DNA from 3 places in the Streptomyces sp. NPDC057900 genome. Region 2 is predicted to be linked to each of the others. Evidence: riboswitches for the same ligand, from Rfam matches in the RefSeq annotation. Region 2 holds a riboswitch; each other region holds the start of a gene.

Region 1 (2,258 bases), on a different contig from region 2:
CTGACCGCGCGCGGCACCGGGCTCGGGGAGAGCCGGGCCAGGGCCAGCAGCACACCGCCGAGAAGCCCCAGAACGGCGCTGAGCAGGGCGACTTCGAGCGTGACGAGCAGGCCTTCGAGGATGGTGGGCCGCAGGAACCAGTACTGGAACCGGTCCCACTGGTAGAAGGGGTTGGCCACCAGGCCGTGGACGATCTGGGCGACCAGCACCAGCACGACGACGGTGACGATCCAGCGGCCGGGCCGCAGGAGCGGGCGGACCCGCTGCGGGACCGGCGGCTTCGGTACGACGGGTGGTCCGGGGCGGGGGGCCGCCCCGGCGGGCGGCGCTGCCCCTGGGGACACAGCGACGCCGGGGGATTCACTCACGGTGGGCTCCAGCGGATGCGGACGGCCCGGACCGCGGACGGCAGCGCCTCGCCACGCCAGTCGTCGGGAACGACGCGGGCGGGGCGCGGGCAGCGCGGCGCGGAGCAGGGGGCCGGGCGGGGAGAGGACGCACCGCGGCAGCGGTGGACGTCAGGGAGTCAGCGGGCCGTCAGCCTTGACAGCGGGCGCGACAAGCGGCCGTACACAGCGCGCTGTTGACACGCTGGAGGTCGACGGAGCGGTCCGCGCAGAGCAGGACGCGGCCTCGGGACCGCCAGGCAGCCATCCCCTCAGCTGCGTGCATCGCTCTCACCGTCACCGATCCGCCCCGCGGGGCCTCGCGCCTGCCGGACACCGTCCGGTCCTCAACTGCGGCGCTCCGCGGTGTGCTGGGGCGCCGGCCGGCGAGCCGGGGCGTATCGCCGCTGCCCGGAGCCGTTCCGCGCCGCAAGTTATGCATGGGCCGACAGGAATGTCAACGCGGGTGACCAACAGGCGAGATGGCCCCCGTGACCTCCTTGACGGCGTCACCCGGCGCACCGAAACTGACGTGGACGGTCACGATTGTCAGCGCCCCCGTACGGGATCCGTCCTGCTCACGGGGTCCATCGGCCCCGGCCCGCTGGCAGGCAACCCTTCCACCGCGACGGGGTGCCCCGGGTGACGACCGGGTCCCGCCGGTGCGGCGGGGCAAGCGTGGTCCCGCGTCTCGCGGGCCCCGGAAGTCGGGACGGGTGGCATTTGTCCAGGAACGGCTTGACGAGGCGCCTGCACATCGATCTGCTGCGCGTCTCCAGCGCCTACTAGCCCGGAATACCCGAGGCGCACGGGCCCGTTGTCATGATGACGCGGTCGGGTCAGCCGTGCGATGACGCGCGCACGTCCGCGCTGTCGTGATCCGGACCGGTGCGCGAGCGCAGCCGTTCCCCATCCGGCCGCTGGTGCCCACAAGGCGGCGGTGGCTTCCTCGTTCCCACAGGGATCTCCACAGGAGAGTCATGCCCGAGACAGCTTCGCGCAGTTCCAGCACAGGCAGCTCCATCACGTGCGGCTCGGTCCCATCCGGCCCGAGTCCGTGCGCCACGCATCCCCGTCCGAAGATCGCCGTACCGTCCTCCCGCATCCACAGCCGTATCGGGGTCGGTCTGGCCGGCGGCTTCTATCCCGCTCCGCACCGCTACGAGCTTTTCCTGTCGGCGAGTTGTCCGCGCTCGCTGCGTATCTCGATCACCCTCGGTCTGCTCGGTCTCCGGGACTCGGTCGCCACCACGTTCCTGGGGCACCCGTCCGCGACACCCGAGGCGTATGCCTCGCTGCGTGGCGCGTACGAGGCCACGCTGCACCATTACGACGGTCCGCTGACGGCGCCCGCGCTGTGCGACCGGTGGAGCGGGCGCATCGTCAGCAACCACACGCCGGACATACTCCGCGATCTGGCGGGCCTGCTGTCCGGCCATGACGAGGCCCGCCCCTCGGCGCTGCGCCCTCCGGAGCTTGCCGACGGCATCGAGACCCTGCGCGAGCTGCTGGACCGGGACGTCACTCCGCACGCGGGGTCCGCCGAGCGGTCGGCGGCTCTGGACCTGCTGGACCGGTCCCTGGCCCGGCGGCCCTACGCGCTGGGCGAGGAGCTGACGGCCGGGGATGTGGACCTGTGGGTGGCGCTCGTCCATCTCGGCCCGGTCGGCGCCTTCGGTGACCGTCCCCGGCTCAAGGAGTACGTACACCGCCTCTGCGGCCACCCCGCCTTCCCGGAGGCACCGGAGATGTCGGAGATGCCGGCAGCTCCAGGCTCTCCGGGGAGTCCGGACGTGCCGGGCGGGGTGGCCGTCGTCGACCCGGCGGCTCAGGCTCCCACGTAGGCCGCGAGGTGCTCGCCGGTGAGGGTGG
Region 2 (2,258 bases):
CTGCGGCCAGTGCAGATTGAGCAGCGGCCGTGCCACGAGTTCGGTGACCCGCCCGCCCTGGCCCGCGGTGTCCCCGAGCGGGCGGTCGTACATCGCCTTGACGAACTGCACGGAGGGGTCGGTCAGCAGCGGGCCGACGATGCCGGAGACGAAGTCGGCCGAGAAGTCCTTGAGGTCCGCGTCGATGAAGCAGACGATGTCACCGCCGGTCACCAGCAGTGACCGCCACAGCACCTCGCCCTTGCCGGGGACGGCCGGCAGCCGGGGCAGGATCGCGTCCCGGTGGATCACCCGGGCGCCCGCCCGGCGGGCCACCTCCGCCGTGTCGTCGGTGGAGCCGGAGTCGATCACCACGAGTTCGTCGACCAGCCCGACCTTCTCCATGAGCTCGCGCCGGATCGTCCGGACGATGTCCCCGACCGTCGCCGCCTCGTTGAGCGCGGGCAGGACGACACTCACGCTCCCCCGCCGCGGGTCGCCGCTCCGGGCGGCCAGGAGCTGCTCCAGCGGGCGGTCGGCGCACGACCAGGAACGCCTGGTCAGCCAGCGTTCGACCTCTTCCAGCACGGTCGATACTCCCTGTATGTGATCCATCTCGCGGTTCGGACGACTATCTCAACAGTCCGGTGCTTCGGTTACAGTCTGAACAACGCAGATGGCCGTGGCATCCCGGGGTCCATCCGCCGATAAACGCCTGGATCGATGGTCCAGTGCCATAGCGCTCATCCAGAGGGACAGAGGGAACGGCCCGTTGAAGTCCCGGCAACCATCCCGCCGACCGCGAGGTCAGGTGGGGACGGTGCCAATTCCGTCTTGTGGCGAAATGCGCCACAAGGAAGATGAGGAGAAAGGGCCTCGCCATCATGGCTGTTCAGACTGTTGCAGCATCCACCGAATCTTCCGTGGACCTCGGTCCCGCCGCGGCACTTTCCTGCCGCGAGTGCGGAGAACGATTCGCACTCGGTCCGCTTTTCGCCTGTGCGACCTGTTTCGGGCCGCTCGAAGTGGCGTACGACCTGCCGACCGGTTCTCCGGACGAGCTGAAGAAGCGCATCGAGGCCGGCCCGGACAACATCTGGCGCTACGCGCCGCTGCTGCCGGTCCCCTCCGACGTCGCGGACAAGCCCAACATCAACCCCGGCTTCACCAAGCTGGTCAAGGCCGACAACCTCGCCCGTGAGCTGGGCGTCACCGGCGGCCTGTACGTCAAGGACGACTCCGGCAACCCGACGCACTCCTTCAAGGACCGCGTCGTCGCGATCGCCGTCGAGGCCGCCCGCGCCTTCGGTTTCACCACACTCTCCTGCTCCTCCACCGGCAACCTGGCCGGTGCGGTGGGCGCCGCCGCCGCCCGCGCCGGGCTGCGCTCCTGCGTGTTCATCCCGCACGACCTGGAGCAGGGCAAGGTCGTCATGGCCGCGGTGTACGGCGGTGAGCTGGTCGGCATCGAGGGCAATTACGACGACGTCAACCGGTTCTGCTCGGAGCTCATCGGAGACCCGCTCGGAGAGGGCTGGGGCTTCGTCAACGTCAACCTCCGCCCGTACTACGGCGAGGGCTCCAAGACGCTCGCGTACGAGATCTGCGAGCAGCTCGGCTGGCGGCTGCCCGACCAGATCGTCATCCCGATCGCTTCCGGCTCGCAGCTCACGAAGATCGACAAGGGTCTCCAGGAGCTGATCAAGCTCGGCCTGGTCGAGGACAAGCCGTACAAGATCTTCGGCGCCCAGGCCGAGGGCTGCTCGCCGGTCTCCGCCGCCTTCAAGGCCGGTCACGACGTGGTCCGCCCGCAGAAGCCGAACACGATCGCCAAGTCCCTCGCCATCGGCAACCCGGCCGACGGCCCCTACGTCCTGGACATCGCCCGCCGTACGGGTGGCGCGGTGGACGACGTGAACGACGAGCAGGTCGTCGACGCGATCAAGCTGCTGGCGCGCACCGAGGGCATCTTCGCCGAGACCGCGGGCGGTGTGACGGTCGGCGTGACGAAGAAGCTGATCGAGGCCGGTCTGCTCGACCCGACGCTCACCACCGTCGTCCTGAACACCGGTGACGGCCTCAAGACGCTGGACGCGGTGGCCGCCACCTCGCAGGCGACGGCGACGATCCGTCCGAGCCTGGACGCCTTCCGCGCCGCCGGCCTCGGCACCAACTGAACCGACCGGGACTCCAGGAAGGACACCCACCATGAGCGTCAAGGTCCGTATCCCCACCATCCTCCGCACCTACACGGGCGGCCAGGCCGAGGTCCCGGCAGA
Region 3 (2,258 bases), on a different contig from region 2:
CACCATGTCCGCGATCGTCCTGGCCGGGGCGGGCGCCAAGGTCGTCAAGCACGGCAACCGCGCCTCCTCCTCGGCCAGCGGCTCCTCCGACGTACTGGGCAAGCTCGGCGTCAATCTGGATCTGCCGCCGCAGCGCGTCGTCGAGGTGGCGGAGGAGGCGGGCATCACCTTCTGCTTCGCGGTGAAGTTCCACCCCGCCCTGCGGTACGCGGCGAAGGCGCGGGCGGAGCTCGGCGCGCCGACCACCTTCAACATCCTGGGCCCGCTCACCAACCCGGCCCAGGTGCGCTCCCAGGCCATCGGCGTCGCCGACCTGCGGATGGCGCCCATCGTCGCGGGCGTCCTCGCCGAGCGGGGCAACTCCGCGCTGGTCTTCCGGGGCGACGACGGGCTGGACGAGCTGACCACCACCGCGACCTCCCGGGTCTGGGTGGCCCGCGACGGTGTCGTGCGCGAGCAGGCCTTCGACCCGCGCGACGTCGGCCTTGACCTGGTGCCGGTCGAGGCGCTGCGCGGCGCCGACGCCTCGTACAACGCGGATGTGGCCCGCCGGCTGCTGGCCGGTGAGACGGGGCCGGTACGGGACGCGGTCCTGCTCAACGCGGCGGCGGCGCTGGTCGCGCTGGATCCGGGGGAGGGCACCCTTGAGGAGCAGCTCGTCGCCGGTATGGCGAGGGCCGCCGAGTCCATCGACTCCGGGTCCGCCGGGCGCGCGCTGGAGAGATGGGTCAAGGCCAGCAACGCCTGAACAGACGGAGCGGTGCAGCGGGGCGCAGTCCGGATCATGGACTGCGCCTTGCGCGTTCCCGTACGTATGGCAAGATGCTGGGCAGGTCATGAGTGACAGCGACTACGGCCCCGGCCCGCTGTCCGGCAACCCTCCGTCCGTGGCGGGGTGCCCCGGGTGAAGACCAGGCCGTAGGCAGCGAGGTCTGCGGCAAGCGCGGACCCCTCGACGTCGTGAGATGTCCACCCGTGGGGTCCTGGTCCTCAGGGAGCCTCTGTGAGCAAGCGAATGCGATAGGGCTTTTCGGCCCTCCTCCGCACACCCTCTTTTCCTCCCTCCGTGCTGCCGCGTATCCGCGGGCACGCGGAGTTCGCCTGCCTGTTACGGGAGTTCGTCATGTCTGTCTTCACCGCTGCCGCCGACCAGTCCATTTGTGCCCCGCTGCCCGTTCTGGGCAAGGATGTGACGGTTCCCCTGGTGACCGGCGGTGAGGTCACGTACGCCGCGCTCGACTACGCCGCCAGCGCCCCGGCCCTGCAGCGCGTGTGGGACGACGTCGCCGCGTACGCGCCGTACTACGGCAGCGTCCACCGCGGTGCCGGCTACCTCTCGCAGCTCTCCACGGACCTCTTCGAGTCCAGCCGGGTGACCGTCGCGGAGTTCCTCGGCTGCCGCGAGGGGGACCAGGTGGTCTTCACCCGGTCGACCACCGACTCGCTCAACCTGCTGGCCGCCGCGTTGCCCGCCGACTGCCAGGTGTTCGTCTTCGAGACCGAGCACCACGCGTCCCTGCTGCCCTGGCGCGATGCCCGGGTGACCTACCTGAACGCCCCGCGCACCCCGGCCCAGGCCGTCGCCACGCTGGAGCGGGCGCTCGCCGACCGCGACCCTTCCCCAAGCTCTCAGCTTCGTTCGAGCAGGGGAGGCCCCACCCGCCCCGCGCTGGTCTGCGTCACCGGCGCCTCCAACGTCACCGGTGAGCTGTGGCCGGTCAAGGAGCTCGCCGCCGCCGCGCACGCCCACGGCGCCCGCATCGTGCTCGACGCGGCCCAGCTCGCCCCGCACCACCCCGTCGACATCAGTGAACTGGACGTCGACTGGGTCGCCTTCTCCGGTCACAAGCTGTACGCGCCCTTCGGCTCCGGCGTGCTGGCCGGCCGCTCCGACTGGCTGCGCGACGCCGAGCCCTACCTGGCCGGCGGCGGCGCCTCCCGCAAGGTCGCCCGGCGCACCGACGGCGGGGTGGACGTCGAGTGGCACACCACCGCCGCCCGCCACGAGGCCGGTTCGCCCAACGTCATCGGCGTCTACTCCATCGCCGCCGCCTGCAAGGCGCTCACCGAGGCCGGGTTCGACAGCCTGGTCGCCCGCGAGCAGCAGCTCGTCTCCGAGGTCCGGGCCGGGCTGGCGGAGGTCCCCGAGGTCAAGGTCCTCTCGCTGTTCGGTGACGACGCCCCGCGCGTCGGCGTCATCTCGTTCGTGGTGGAGGGCTGGAACAGCTCGCACTTCGCCGCGGCGCTCTCCGCCGAGT

The links. A riboswitch is a leader RNA that binds a small molecule or an ion and turns the genes downstream of it on or off. The one in region 2 is predicted to bind S-adenosylmethionine.
Region 1: it holds a riboswitch for S-adenosylmethionine, as region 2 does, so the genes downstream of both, ACFVQ0_RS01370 (putative leader peptide) here and thrC (threonine synthase) in region 2, are expected to answer to the same signal.
Region 3: it holds a riboswitch for S-adenosylmethionine, as region 2 does, so the genes downstream of both, ACFVQ0_RS21615 (aminotransferase class V-fold PLP-dependent enzyme) here and thrC (threonine synthase) in region 2, are expected to answer to the same signal.

What each region holds. Positions count from the first base shown of each region.
Region 1 is NZ_JBHVOI010000001.1:347,928-350,185, forward strand. Features, by position in the region: gene ACFVQ0_RS01365 (amino acid ABC transporter permease) at 1-368, opposite strand, end outside; SAM riboswitch class IV at 925-1,071, shown strand; gene ACFVQ0_RS01370 (putative leader peptide) at 1,065-1,175, shown strand; gene ACFVQ0_RS01375 (glutathione S-transferase C-terminal domain-containing protein) at 1,367-2,230, shown strand; gene ACFVQ0_RS01380 (ATP-binding cassette domain-containing protein) at 2,215-2,258, opposite strand, start outside.
Region 2 is NZ_JBHVOI010000002.1:148,577-150,834, reverse strand. Features, by position in the region: gene ACFVQ0_RS07785 (glucosyl-3-phosphoglycerate synthase) at 1-567, opposite strand, end outside; SAM riboswitch class I at 720-846, shown strand; gene thrC (threonine synthase) at 864-2,156, shown strand; gene ACFVQ0_RS07775 (MoaD/ThiS family protein) at 2,188-2,258, shown strand, end outside.
Region 3 is NZ_JBHVOI010000005.1:303,088-305,345, forward strand. Features, by position in the region: gene trpD (anthranilate phosphoribosyltransferase) at 1-748, shown strand, start outside; SAM riboswitch class IV at 833-950, shown strand; gene ACFVQ0_RS21615 (aminotransferase class V-fold PLP-dependent enzyme) at 1,124-2,258, shown strand, end outside.